Regions from separate parts of the Pseudomonas sp. SJZ078 genome, predicted to be linked through region 1. Evidence: predicted binding sites of a transcription regulator. Region 1 holds the regulator's gene; each other region holds the start of a gene.
The links. Region 1 encodes FliA, which starts transcription of late flagellar genes. Its sites were predicted from a motif close to CTAAAGTTTNNNNNNNNNNNGCCGNTAA; they were not measured.

Region 1 (3,435 bases):
GGCCAAACTCGCCGCCCGTTATGTACTCAAGTACGGTGCCCAGAGCATTGCCCTGGTGAGCATGGACAGCTTCCGTATCGGCGCCCAGGAGCAACTCAAGACCCTGGGCCGGATTCTCAACGTGTCGGTGACCCATGTGGATCCGGGTCAATCCCTGGCCCAGGCGCTGGAGCCACTGTTGCGCAAGCGCGTCGTGCTGATCGATACCGCAGGCCTGCAAGCCAGCGATCCAGCCCTGCGCATGCAGCTCGAAAGCCTGGCCGGACGCGGCATCAAGTCAAAAAATTATCTCGTGTTGGCAACCACCAGCCAGAAACAGGTTCTAACCGCCGCCTACCACAGCTACAAGCGCTGCGGACTGGCCGGTTGCATCCTGACCAAGCTGGACGAAACGGCAAGCCTGGGCGAGGTCTTGAGCCTGGCGATCGGTCACGATCTGCCGGTGGCGTACCTGACCGACGGGCCGCGGATCCCGGATGATTTGCATCTGCCGCGCCGCCACCAACTGGTCAGCCGTGCCGTGAGTGTGCAAATGCAGGACGAACCCAGCGAAGAAGCCATGGCTGATATGTTCGCTGATATCTACCACAGCCCGACCAAGCAGGTTGGCTGAGGTAATCATGAATACTTTTTGTACCTACATCGATGGTCTGCCAGGCAATGTTCCGTATGTGAACGCGCAGCCAGTAATGTGGCCTCCGTCTAAGTAAGACAGGTAAAGAACGAACATGGGCAGCATGCATCCCGTACAGGTGATCGCGGTGACCGGCGGCAAAGGTGGCGTCGGCAAGACTAACGTGTCAGTGAACTTGTCCCTGGCTCTGGCAGAGCTTGGCCGACGGGTCATGCTGCTGGACGCCGACCTGGGCCTGGCGAACGTCGATGTGCTGTTGGGACTCACACCCAAGCGCACGCTGGCGGACGTGATCGAGGGCCGCTGCGAGCTGCGTGACGTGCTGCTGCAGGGGCCGGGCGGGATTCGCATCGTGCCGGCCGCCTCCGGCACCCAGAGCATGGTTCATCTGACGCCGGCCCAGCACGCCGGCCTGATCCAGGCATTCAGCGACATCGGTGACAACCTCGACGTGCTGGTAATCGACACGGCGGCGGGCATCGGTGATTCGGTCGTCAGCTTCGTGCGCGCCGCCCAGGAAGTGCTGCTGGTGGTCTGTGACGAGCCTACCTCCATCACCGATGCCTACGCCCTGATCAAGCTCTTGAACCGCGACTACGGCATGAACCGCTTCCGCGTCCTGGCCAACATGGCCCAGAGCCCGCAGGAGGGGCGCAACCTGTTCGCCAAGTTGACCAAGGTCACCGATCGTTTCCTGGACGTTGCCCTGCAATACGTCGGTGCCGTGCCGTACGACGAGAGCGTACGCAAGGCGGTCCAGAAGCAACGTGCCGTCTATGAAGCCTTTCCCCGTTCCAAATGCGCGCTGGCATTCAAGGCAATCGCCCAGAAGGTCGATACCTGGCCGCTGCCGGCCAATCCGCGCGGGCATCTGGAATTTTTCGTCGAGCGTCTCGTGCAACAAACAGCAGGGCCCGTGTTATGACAGCCAGCGGTTACAACCACCTCTACAAGAAATCGGCACGGGACGCCCAATACGAGTTGATCGAGCGTTATGCGCCCTTGGTCAAGCGCATCGCCTATCACTTGTTGGCGCGGTTGCCGGCCAGTGTGCAGGTCGAGGACCTGATCCAGGCGGGCATGATCGGCCTGCTCGAAGTGGCGAACAAATACGACGCCAGCAAGGGCGCCAGTTTCGAGACCTACGCCGGCATCCGCATTCGCGGCGCGATGCTCGACGAAGTCCGCAAGGGCGACTGGGCACCCCGTTCGGTGCATCGCAATACCCGCATGGTCAGTGACGCCATTCGCGCTATTGAAGCGAAAACCGGACGAGACGCTAAAGATCACGAGGTTGCGGCCGAACTCCAGTTGAGTCTCGATGATTATTACGGGATTTTGAACGATACCTTGGGCAGCCGCCTGTTCAGTTTCGACGACCTGTTGCAGGACGGCGATCATGATGGGCTGCACGAGGACGGCGCGAGTACTCACATGGAGCCTGCGCGTGACCTGGAAGACGAACGTTTCCAGAGCGCGTTGGCCGATGCGATTGCCAATTTGCCGGAGCGTGAGCGACTGGTCTTGGCGCTGTACTACGACGAAGAGCTGAATCTCAAGGAAATCGGTGAGGTCCTGGGGGTCAGCGAATCGCGGGTCAGTCAGTTACACAGCCAGTGCGCCGCCCGTTTGCGGGGGCGTTTGGGGGAGTGGCGAGCGCGCTGACAGTCGGTTCGGGTGCCCCGGACCGTCGTCGGATGCTGTACCGGATTGATTGAAATGGCGCGTTCAGGTGCTGTACGCGTTTAAGTCTGCTTGGAGGTCGAATTGGACAAGAACATGAAAATCCTCATCGTTGATGACTTTTCAACGATGCGGCGGATCATAAAAAACCTGTTGCGTGACCTTGGGTTCACCAACACGGTCGAGGCCGACGATGGCACCACTGCCATCCCGGTTCTCAATAGCGGGAGCATCGACTTTCTGGTGACTGACTGGAACATGCCCGGCATGACCGGTATCGACTTGCTGCGCCATGTGCGCGCCGATGAAAAACTCAAGCACCTTCCTGTGTTGATGGTCACCGCCGAAGCCAAGCGCGAGCAGATCATCGAAGCGGCCCAAGCCGGTGTGAACGGCTATGTGGTCAAACCCTTCACGGCCCAGGCGTTGAAAGAAAAGATCGAAAAGATCTTCGAACGCATCGGTTAACGGCGCCACGGGGGAGCTATGGAGAATAATGAAGCTTCAATGGGCGATTTCGAATCGACCCTGAAAAAACATGCCCGCGAACTGGTCGACAGCCTTGAGAAAGGTCGTTTCGGCGATGCAGTCCAGATGATCCACGAGCTCAATCAGACCCGGGATCGTGGTCTGTACCAGGAAGTCGGCAAGCTCACCCGTGAATTGCACAGCGCGATCGTCAATTTCCAGATCGATCCGAACACCCCCCAGGCCGAGGAGGTCTCGCAGATCACCGACGCGACCGAGCGGCTGTCCTACGTGGTCAAGCTGACCGAGGCCGCCGCCAACCGCACCATGGACCTGGTGGAAAGCGCCACGCCGTTGGTCAATGGCCTTGGCGATGAAGCCCAGGCCTTGAGCGCCGACTGGGCCCGTTTCATGCGTCGTGAAGTCGGCGCAGAGGAATTCCGCGACCTGGCGCGTCGGGTCGACGGTTTTCTGACACGCAGCAGCGCCGATAACCGCGCGGTCGCGAGCAACCTCAACGACATTCTGCTGGCCCAGGACTACCAGGACCTGACCGGTCAGGTGATCAAGCGCGTCACCCAATTGGTCACCGAAGTCGAAGGCAATCTGCTCAAGCTGGTGTTGATGGCCAGCCAGGTCGACCGCTTTGC
Region 2 (3,435 bases), on a different contig from region 1:
TCGTTCAGCGCAATCACTTCAACGCCGATCGTCTGCAGGCAACGGGTCACCTGCTTACGTGCCACTGATGAGTCGTCCACCGTCAGTACCCGCAACGAAATCGCCTTGTGCTGGGTTTCGGCATCCACCACACCGTGGGAAATGGTTTCCGTGGTCGGCGCCACTTCGGCGAGGATTTTCTCCACGTCGATGATTTCCACCAACTGGCCGTCGACCCGGGTTACCGCCGTCAGGTAGTGATCGCGGCCGGTGCCCTTGGGCGGTGGATGGATCTCTTCCCAGTTCATGTTGACGATGCGCTCCACCGAGCGCACCAGGAAACCCTGGGTCTTGGTGTTGTACTCGGTGATGATCACAAACGGATTGCTCTGATCCAGCAGCCGACCGGAACCGGTGGCCATCGCCAGATCGAGAATCGGGATGGTCGCTCCCCGGATATTTGCCACACCGCACACGACGGGACTGGACTTGGGCATCAAGGTCAGCTTGGGGCATTGCAGCACCTCGCGCACCTTGAATACGTTGATCCCATATAACTGCTGGCCATCGAGACGGAACAACAACAGCTCCAGGCGATTCTGACCGACCAGCTGTGTGCGCTGGTTTACCGAATCCATCACTCCCGCCATGCCCTGACTCCTACCTAACGCTAATGTGTCCGACGCGCATTCATCACTAAACGGCACGGGGCTTGCTATTCAACCGGCATGAACGCACAAACGACATTTTCTCGACGCCTGACCACTCATTGCCGCCTCTGGCTCGGTATGCTGTTGGCTGTCTGCCTGTTCGCCTCGGGGGGACGCGCCCTTGCCGAAGCTCCGGTTACCTTGCCTGATCTCCTTATCGGCGTCACTCAGGGCTTTCTTGAATTCACCGTAGAAGACTATCTGGCTTCCAGTCAAACCGAAGGTCGCTACGAAATCGAAGTCAACCAGATCGACCCGCGCTTGCGCATGCCAATGTGTGACAAGGAATTGACTGCGTCCCTGGAAAGCCCTGCCAGGCCACTGGGACGGGTCACGGTAAAGGTCCGTTGCGACAGCGCGGCCCCCTGGACGGTCTTCGTGCCAGCCCAGGTACGCCTGTTTCGCGAAATCGTCACCACCACCCGCCCTTTGAAACGGGCCGGAATCGTCGAGCCCCAGGACGTGACGTTGCGTGAACGGGATGTCAGCCAGATCACCCAAGGGTTCCTGACCTCCGTCGATCAGGCCATCGGACAGAAACTTGTCCGACCAATGGTAGCCGACCAGATCGTGACTCTTTTGCACCTGGAACAGGCCGAAGTCGTCCGCAAAGGTGACCAGGTGGTGATCACGGCCCGTAGCGGCACCCTGGCCGTGCGGATGCCCGGCGAAGCCCTGTCCAATGGCGGCATGAACGAACAGATTCGAGTGAAGAACCTAAATTCCCAACGCGTCATCAAGGCGCAAGTGATGGCCCCAGGCCAGGTGGAAGTGGCTATGTAGTGATCCGGTAGAGACGGGTAGAAAGCTGGCGCTTGACCCTGCTGTTCCCTAGACTGTGCCTTACGCAAGGCAAGCGCAGACGTGCGCACGCTCATTGAACAAATGAGCCTAAAGTTTTTTGGGGGATGGCCGAAAACATGGCAAGCGTCCAAATACCCAGAGGTTTTTTACCATGGTCATCGATTTCAATCGTTTAAACAGCTCCTCACCATTGACAGGCACTACGCGCACCAACGCCAGCAAGGAAACTGAAAAATCCTCGCCGGCCGAGCAGGCCACCACTGTCAAGAACGGGGAGTCGGTACACCTCAGTGATGAGGCTCAGCAGTTGCAGAAGATTACTGACAAGCTGCGCGATCAACCTGTCGTCGACAACGCCCGCGTGGCCGAGTTGAAAGCAGCCATCGCCGATGGCAGCTATAAGGTCGACAGCAACCGTGTAGCCAGCAAACTGCTCAACTTCGAAGCCCAGCGCTAGGCCGCCGCCAGCGCAGGCTTTTGGATGCTAAGACCCAAGGCCAGCCATGCACGACACTCATTTATTGCAATTGATCATCGACGACTTTGTTCCAGCACAACAATTGCTGGAGCTGCTGCAGACCGAATCCCTGGCGCTGCATGGTCGCGACATGCCCTTGCTGGAAAATATCCTGGCACAGAAACAGGCATTGATCATTCTGCTCGATCAGCATGGCCGCAAACGCAGCGAGATTCTCGCCAGCCTCAACCTGCCCGCCAACAACGATGGCCTCGAGCAACTGGCCAGCCAGTCGACGATCGGCGATCAGTTGTTGTCCCAAAGCGCAGTGCTCAATGATCTGCTCGCCCAGTGCCAGGCGGCCAACGCCCGCAACGGCCAGTCGATCCAACTCCAGCAAGCCGCTACCGCCAACCAGTTGCGCATCCTCAATGGCGGTGAAATCCCGACGCTTTACGATGCTCGCGGCTCGACCGCCAAGATGGTCAAGCACCGCCCGCTCAGCCAGGCATGAAACGAACCATGCCTGCGCTCTATCAACCCGCGATAGATGCTGGCAAAATGCTGGCCATTCGTAGTCGTATTTTGCTTGGAGATTGACCCACCGTGTTCAATGCCTCAAACGCGGATGATGCTCCGCAACCGCCCAAGGTCCTTACCACGCCCCTGGAAATCTCCGGCAACCTGCGGATGCTGCAAGATAGCCACGATCCGTTGATCATTACCTTCCACGAACGCACCCAGCGCTTCCAGAGCTACCTGGTCGACGTCGATCGCGAGAAGAACACCATCGCCCTGGATGAAATGATCCCTCGCGACGGGGAGCGTTTCCTGCTCGCGGGCGAGCCGTTTCGGGTCGAAGGTTTCCATGATGGCGTGCGCATCGCATGGGAAGGCAAGGGTCCGCTGACGATCAATGAGTCCCACGATGGTCGCTGCTACCGTGGCGCCTTGCCCGACGAAGTGGTTTATCACCAACGTCGCAACGCCTTCCGCGCAGCCTTGAAGCTGGCGCAACTGGTGAGCATCGAACTGGGCGGCGACAAGCTCAAGTCACCCGTGAGCGGCAAACTGCTGGATATCTCCGCCACCGGCTGCAAGCTGCGCTTCGATGGCGACATCACCGAGCGCCTGCAATTGGGCCAGGTTTACGAGCGCTTCATCGCCGCCCTGCCCTTTGGCAACATGACGGCACCGGTCGAACTGCGCTACCTGCATTTCGAAGAACGCATCAACACCACCTTCGCCGGCGTGCGCTTCCACAATATCAGTGGCCTGGTGCAGCGGCAGGTCGAGCGTTTCGTCTATCAGCTGCAGCGCGAAGCGCGCCGCTTCGATAAAGACGATATCTGATCCCCAGCCCCGAATATTTTCTGCGCCTGGACCGACCTCATCGCGAGCAGGCTCGCTCCCATAAGGACTTGCGGTTTACCGCCCCCATATGGGAGCGAGCCTGCTCGCGATTGGCGACACCACTGCCTACTT
Region 3 (3,435 bases), on a different contig from region 1:
TTGAGGGCCAACAGGTTGGTCTGGGCAGAGATCTGCTGGATCAAGCCAACGATGGACTTGATGCTCGATGAACGCTGATTCAAGGCGCTCACCAGCGTCGCGAACTCATTGAGGCTGCCGGCGATCTCGCCGATGTTGCCGGTCACTTCCAGCAGCTCGGCATAGGAATCCCGGGCCATGCTCAGGTTCTGCGCGGTGGTGCTGGAGATGCCCTGGGTCTGGCGTGAGACCTCTTCGATGCGCTCCACGGCGGAGTTGCTCTGCTCCATGACTTCCTTGGCGAAGCGCGCCTGGTGGGTGGCGCTGTCGCTGGAGTCGCTGATGTTCTTGAGCGAGCGCGCCGACTCCACGGCGATGTGCACGGTGAGTGCCTGGACGTTGCTGATGATTTCCCGTTGCTTGGCCAGGAAACGGTTGCAGGTGCCGGCCAACACGCGGATTTCGTCATGGGTCACCAACGGCAGGTCCCTGGACAGGTCGCCTTCGCCGTTGGCGATCTCCTCCAGTGCACGGGTCATGGCGGTGACGGGGCGCACGATGAGGTGGCGAAAGTACCAGACCATGAAGCTGATCATGCACAGCGTCAAGAGCGCACCGAACAACAGGGCCTGGGTCAGGCTGTCGAGGCGGCCCTCGATCTGCCCCAGCAGGGCGGCGTCGAGCTGCGCGTTGTGCAACTGCGCCACAATGTCGGTACGGGCGCTGAGGGCCACCCAGTACAGCAAGCCGCTGACGGCGACCAGCAGGAAAAGGCTTGAGAGTTTCTTGGTGAGCGTATCGAAAAAGTGCATTTCGATGGACTCGTACAAAGCCTTCAACGTCTGCATGCCATAGCTCCTGGGCAGAAAAATATCTACTTGATGGCTAACAGTCGACCGCAGGGGTGAAAGCTTTAGCCGGATTGGAGCTATTTGATATCACTTTGCACGAGTCGATAGAGCCTTGTGGGAGCGGGCAAGCCCGCTCCCACAAGTGTTTACTGGGAATAATTCTCAAAGTATATTTGCTCGCATTAACATCCCCTGTGAGTGCGTGTCTTGAATCGTTTCACCCCTCCTGCGAATCGCAACGTCTTCATCAAGTGTGTATTGCCGACCTTGTCCTGCTGCTTCATCGCCAGCCCGTTGTGGGCCCAGGATGTAATCGAACTGCCCACCACGGACATCCAGGGCAGTCGCGTCACTCAAGATGAGGGCTACACGGCATCGCAAGCCAGCACGGCAAGCAAAAACGATGTACCGATCAAGGAAGAGGCGCAATCAATCAATGTGGTGACCCAGCAGACACTGGACGATTATCAGGTGCGCTCACTTGGCGATGCGATGAAGTTCGTCAGCGGCGTCAGCCAGGGCAATACCCTGGGGGGCTCGCGGGACTCGCTGATCAAGCGTGGTTTTGGCACCAACGACGATGGCTCGATCCTGCGCGACGGCGTGCGTTCGAACCTGGGACACAACTTCAGCGCCACCACCGAGCGGGTCGAAGTGCTCAAGGGTCCGGCCTCGATGTTGTATGGCGCGCTGGAGCCTGGTGGTCTGATCAACGTCATCAGCAAAAAGCCCGAATACACCCAGAGCACCACGCTGAGCGGCTCGGCCTACAGCGAAGGCGGCGGCACCCTGGGCGTGGACACCACCGGGCCGCTAGGGGATACCGGGCTGGCGTATCGGCTGATTGCCGAGCGTGGTCATGAAGATTACTGGCGCAACTATGGCGTGAATGAGAGCACGTTGGTGGCGCCGTCCCTGGCTTGGACGGGTGAGCGGGCCTCGTTGAGCCTGAGTTATGAGTACAACGAATATTCCAACCCGTTCGACCGGGGGACGGTGTTTACCGACGGGCATCCGGCGGATATCGATTATGACAAGCGCCTCGATGAGCGCTGGGCCAAGAGCGTCGGGATTCGTGAGACGGCGACGGCGCGTTTCGAGTATGAGTTGAGCGAGGCGTGGAAGACTCGGGTGACTTATGGCTGGAACAATGATCGGTACAGTCTTTCGATTGCGCAGCCGAGCCTGTCAAATGCCGGTAAGTTTCAGCGTGCCGCCAATGGTGCGCACTACGACGATGAAACGCGTTACGCCAGTTGGGATTTCATGGGTAAGCAGGAGCTGTTCGGTCAGCGTCATGATCTGCTGATCGGTGTCGATAATCAGGTGTCCGATCAATACCGTGGCAAGACCTACCGTGGCACTGCACAAGGAGGGTTCGATATCACCGCGCCGGTTTATGGTGGTCTGGCAGAGCCAGGCAAGATAAATGCTGCGCAAAGCAACTTGAGTAACAAACTGACTTCCAGCTCCGTTTACCTTAAAGACAACTGGCACCTGGACGATCGTTGGATTCTGGTGTTTGGAGGACGCTATCAGCATTACGACCAGTTCAGTGAGACGGGCATGATCAAGCGAGTGCCTGTTCGCGACGATAACGGCGATGCCTTTGTTCCGTTTCTGGGGCTGGTCTACAAAGCGGATGAAACTTTGTCCCTGTACGGGAATTACAGCCGTTCGTTCAAGCCCAACGATACCGTCGATGACAACCTCAGCACTTTCAAGCCGGAGGAAGGGCGCAGTTATGAAATCGGTGCCAAATATGATCCTCTGCCTGGGCTGAATATCAATCTCGCCTTGTTCGATATCGAAAAAAAGAATGTGGTAACCAATGCCGTAGTGGGTGGGAAAACCATTGCAGAAGCCGCCGGCAAAGTCGGCTCCCAAGGCCTGGAGCTCGACGTCACCGGACGTCTGGCCGAACGCTGGGACCTGATCGGCACCTACGCCTACACCCATACGGAAATACTGGATGATCCGAAGAACGAAGGCCATCGCCTGTCGGACGCGCCTAAGCACACCGCCAGCCTGTACCTGTCGCACCACCTCAACGTTCCGGCCGAATTCGGCGCCTGGCATGCCGGTGCCGGCGCACGCTACGTCGGCGAGCGCGCGGCCAACAACGCCAACGATTTCTGGCTGAGCAGCTATACCGTGGCCGACGCCTTCCTGCGTTGGGAGTCGCCGGTGCTGGGGTACAAGACGTCGCTGCAACTGAACGTCGATAACCTGTTCGACAAGCAGTACTACCCGTCCTCCACCGGCAGCCAGTTGCAAGTCGCCGTCGGGGAACCACGTACTGCGCGCCTGAGTGCCAGCGTGACGTTCTGATTCTTGAAAGCAAAAATGCCCGGACCGTTGAGTCCGGGCATTTTTTTGCTTCGTCTTTTGCTTCAGGACGCCTTCGCGAGCAGGCTCGCTCCCACATGAGTTACAGGCGTGCATTTAACCTGTGTTCACCACGGTCCCCCTGTGGGAGCGAGCCTGCTCGCGATAGCGGTCCAACCGTACTGCGCGCTCAGCGAAACGCCGGCACCACATGTTTGATGAACAGCTCAAGGGATTTCTTCTTCTCCGAGTGAGGCAGGCTGTTGTCGCACCAGAA
Region 4 (3,435 bases), on a different contig from region 1:
CGGTGCTGACCGGCAGGCTTTCGTCCAGCCACGCCAGGAGGCCGCCGTCGAGGTAGTGGTACTTCGAATGGCCGATCACGTCCAGCAGCCAGATAAAGCGTCCGGCCCAGCCGCCACCTTCGTCGTCATAGACCACGTAGACCGCATCCGGGTTGTGCCCGAGCTCGCCGAACAGTGTCTCGAGATCGGCTTTGGCCGGCAACAGCCCCGGAGCTGGCGGCTGGCCCAATTGGGTGCGCTTGGGATCGACGAAGCGTGCGCCGGGAATGTGACCGGTGCTGTAGCGCGCGGCGCTGGTCAGGTCCACCAGAATCAGTTCGCGGGCTTCGAGACGCGGGAGCAGATCGCTTGGCTCGATCACCAGCGGCAAGCCAGAGAAGTCAGGCATGTCAGGTCTCCAGGGGCACAAAAGGAAGCGATTGTAGCAAGTTCAGCGACCGCGGTTGGTAAAGGTGTGCAGGGCTCGCTCGATGCACTGCACGGTCCTGCCGAAGGCTTGCACCGTTACATCCGTGAAGGGGCCGCCGCCCTGGTCCACGGCCACCAGCATGATCACCCGGCCATTGCAGGTCAAAGAGCGCAACAGCATGTGCTCGCCCTTGAACAGGGCGCGCAGGCCCGGTGGCAGCAGGGCCGAGAACTGCGCATTGTTCTCCGGGTTCAGGCGGACCTGGGCCTGCTGTGCCAGCAACCGTTGCAATACCTTGCTCTGGTCGATGGAGAAACTCATGGCCGCCGCCTCGGGGGGCAGGCCGGCAGTCTGGTGCACGCGCACGCTGGTCTGGCTGCGGTCGGCCATCAGGATCAACACCCTGCGCATGCCGCACGCCACCAGCGCATCCCGGGCCGAGGTGGTCAGGTGCATGGCGTTGCTGAACGGGCTCGGTTCCACCAGCAACGCCGCGCATCGCTTGCGCCACAGGGCCAGGTCTTCGGCGCTGGGTTGGGCGACGGAAGGCCCTGCGACCTGGACGCGACGGCTGCCGGGCGGCCAGAGCAGTGCCTCGGCCGGGTGCCAGAGGTCCGGCATGGCGTGGTGGCGGGCACTGTTGGCGGCCTGCTGGTGCATCTGTTGCTGAAGCTCATCCATGGGCATCTGCAGGTACAGGCTGGTGAGGTATTGCCAGCGGAGGTTGTGGGGACAGTCCCAGGCCTGATGCGCCGAAAGTGCCAGGCCGTTCGCCAGCAGCACGGTATTGGCCGGCTGGTTGAGCCAACGTCGCAGGGTCGGATCATCGTCCAGGCGATTCTGCTGGCGCAACGGATGTTCGCTGTCCCGGGCGATGCGTAACACCTTCACCAGTTCACGACGTTCGTTGAGCAGCAGGCGATAGCCTTGGGCCACCCAGATCGGCAAGCGCCAGGCTTCCACCACCGCGAGACAGATCTCCAGCAGGCCGACACCGAACAGTTCGCGTTCCACCTTGCTGGCCGACTGGCCTCTATGCATCACTCGCATCTCCCATTCCCCCAGCAACCGCGGGTGCGTCAGGGCCAGGGGCCAGAGCGGTGACAGGAACAGCAGGCTGCCCCAGTGGATGTCTTGCCACAGCCGCGCCAGGCGGCTGGCAAAGAAGCCATTGGCCTGTTGCGTGGCGTGCTGGCTGATCAATTGCAACTGGCGCAGGGTGACGGGGATCTCCTGCTCCGGCAGCGAGGGCAGGCGGGCGAGCAACTCCTCGGTACGTTTGAGGCCGAGGCGGTTGATGGCGACTTCGAGGTTTTCCGCCGGCTCAGTGAGGCTGCCGTGGGTATGATGGTTGGCTTCGCGGATGACGCTCAGGGCCAGGGCAGGACTGTCCTGCATGAGCTCGGCGATGTCACGTAGCGAGCGGCGGCTATCGGCGACGGCCTTGCAGACCTGGTCATGACTGGTCTGGGGCACCGGCAAATGCACGCCCTCGAGCAGTTTTACCCAGCCTTCGAGGGTGGTCGGTCGTGGGGTTGGAACCTTCGTTTCGTTAGCCATGGCTGGACGTGATCATCGCATGCTGCAACGTGGCAAACTGGCTTTTCGCCAGAACTGGCTATAGTCTGGCGCAGTTTTGCCGATAAGTAGAAGAAGAGATTTTCCAGCTTCCGAATATGACCTTGAACCCGACTTAAATAAGTACTTTCAATCTATGGCTAAAATTATCGGCATCATTGTCGTGTTCGCGAGCGTGCTCGGCGGATACGTGCTCTCCCATGGCAAGATTGCCGCCCTGATCCAACCCTTCGAGGTCATGATCATCGGTGGTGCGGCCCTTGGCGCATTCCTGCAGGCCAACCCCGGCTACATGACGATGCACGTGCTCAAGAAATCCTTGGGCATGTTCAGTTCGCGCTTCAGCCACACCTTCTATCTCGAGGTGCTGGGGCTGATCTACGAGATCCTCAACAAAAGCCGCCGCGAAGGCATGATGGCGATCGAGGGCGATATCGAAGACGCCGCCGCCAGCCCGATCTTTGCCAAGTACCCGGCAGTGCTCAAGGACGCCCGCATGACGGCGTTCATCTGTGATTACCTGCGCATCATGTCGTCCGGCAACATGGCCCCCCATGAGCTCGAAGGCCTGTTCGACATGGAGCTGTACAGCCTCAAGGAAGACCTTGAGCATCCGTCCCACGCCGTGACCGGCATCGCTGACGCCATGCCCGGCTTCGGTATCGTCGCGGCGGTACTGGGTATCGTGGTGACCATGGCTTCCCTGGGCGATGGCGACCAGAAGTCCATCGGCCTGCACGTGGGTGCGGCGCTGGTCGGTACCTTCTTCGGTATCCTGGCCGCTTATGGTTTCTTCGGTCCCCTGGCCCATTCCCTGGCCCATGATGCCAAGGAAGAACTCAACACCTACGAGGCCATCAAGGCCTCCCTGGTGGCCTCGGCCTCGGGCATGCCTCCTTCGCTGGCCGTGGAATTCGGCCGCAAGGTCCTGTACCCGGCGCACCGTCCAAGCTTTGCCGAGCTGGAACAAGCGGTTCGCGGTCGCTAAGCCATGGAGAACAACCAGCCGATCATCATCAAGCGTGTCAAGCGCATAGCCGCTGGACACCACGGGGGCGCCTGGAAAATCGCCTTCGCCGACTTCGCGACGGCGATGATGGCGTTCTTCCTGGTGCTATGGCTGCTGTCCACCGCGACCCCGGAACAGAAGATCGCCATCGCCGGTTACTTCAAGGACCCGGTCGGCTTCTCCGAAAGCGGCACGCCCTACATCATCGACCTGGGCGGATCGCCGACCCTCGCGCCGGAAAATACGCTCAACCCCGAGGTCAAGTCCCAGCCGCAGCCCGACAAGGTGACGGTGGATTCCGAGCAGGTCGAGGGTATGGCCGAGCAGGTCGAGCGCGAACGTCTGGAATTGTTGTTGCAGGAGTTGCAGAACAAGGTCGACGAGAACCCGCAACTGCAGAAATTCAAGGACCAGATCCTGTTCGAGATCACGCCGAACG

Region 2: flgM (flagellar biosynthesis anti-sigma factor FlgM) is a predicted target of FliA. The motif match lies at 1,581-1,608, and genes of this name have one in related genera.
Region 3: FBY02_RS00015 (methyl-accepting chemotaxis protein) is a predicted target of FliA. The motif match lies at 869-896, and genes of this name have one in related genera.
Region 4: motA (flagellar motor stator protein MotA) is a predicted target of FliA. The motif match lies at 2,028-2,055, and genes of this name have one in related genera.

The regions. Positions count from the first base shown of each region.
Region 1 is NZ_VIUG01000012.1:31,026-34,460, reverse strand. Features, by position in the region: gene flhF (flagellar biosynthesis protein FlhF) at 1-613, shown strand, start outside; gene fleN (flagellar synthesis regulator FleN) at 729-1,559, shown strand; gene fliA (RNA polymerase sigma factor FliA) at 1,556-2,299, shown strand; gene FBY02_RS13215 (chemotaxis response regulator CheY) at 2,414-2,785, shown strand; gene FBY02_RS13210 (protein phosphatase CheZ) at 2,804-3,435, shown strand, end outside.
Region 2 is NZ_VIUG01000030.1:38,976-42,410, forward strand. Features, by position in the region: gene FBY02_RS22230 (chemotaxis protein CheV) at 1-629, opposite strand, end outside; gene flgA (flagellar basal body P-ring formation chaperone FlgA) at 708-1,472, shown strand; gene flgM (flagellar biosynthesis anti-sigma factor FlgM) at 1,645-1,950, shown strand; gene FBY02_RS22245 (flagella synthesis protein FlgN) at 1,997-2,464, shown strand; gene FBY02_RS22250 (flagellar brake protein) at 2,557-3,303, shown strand; gene FBY02_RS22255 (MFS transporter) at 3,434-3,435, opposite strand, start outside.
Region 3 is NZ_VIUG01000001.1:2,627-6,061, forward strand. Features, by position in the region: gene FBY02_RS00015 (methyl-accepting chemotaxis protein) at 1-827, opposite strand, end outside; gene FBY02_RS00020 (TonB-dependent siderophore receptor) at 1,038-3,161, shown strand; gene FBY02_RS00025 (LLM class flavin-dependent oxidoreductase) at 3,349-3,435, opposite strand, start outside.
Region 4 is NZ_VIUG01000013.1:6,602-10,036, forward strand. Features, by position in the region: gene rhdA (thiosulfate sulfurtransferase) at 1-388, opposite strand, end outside; gene FBY02_RS13700 (HDOD domain-containing protein) at 431-1,969, opposite strand; gene motA (flagellar motor stator protein MotA) at 2,124-2,975, shown strand; gene motB (flagellar motor protein MotB) at 2,979-3,435, shown strand, end outside.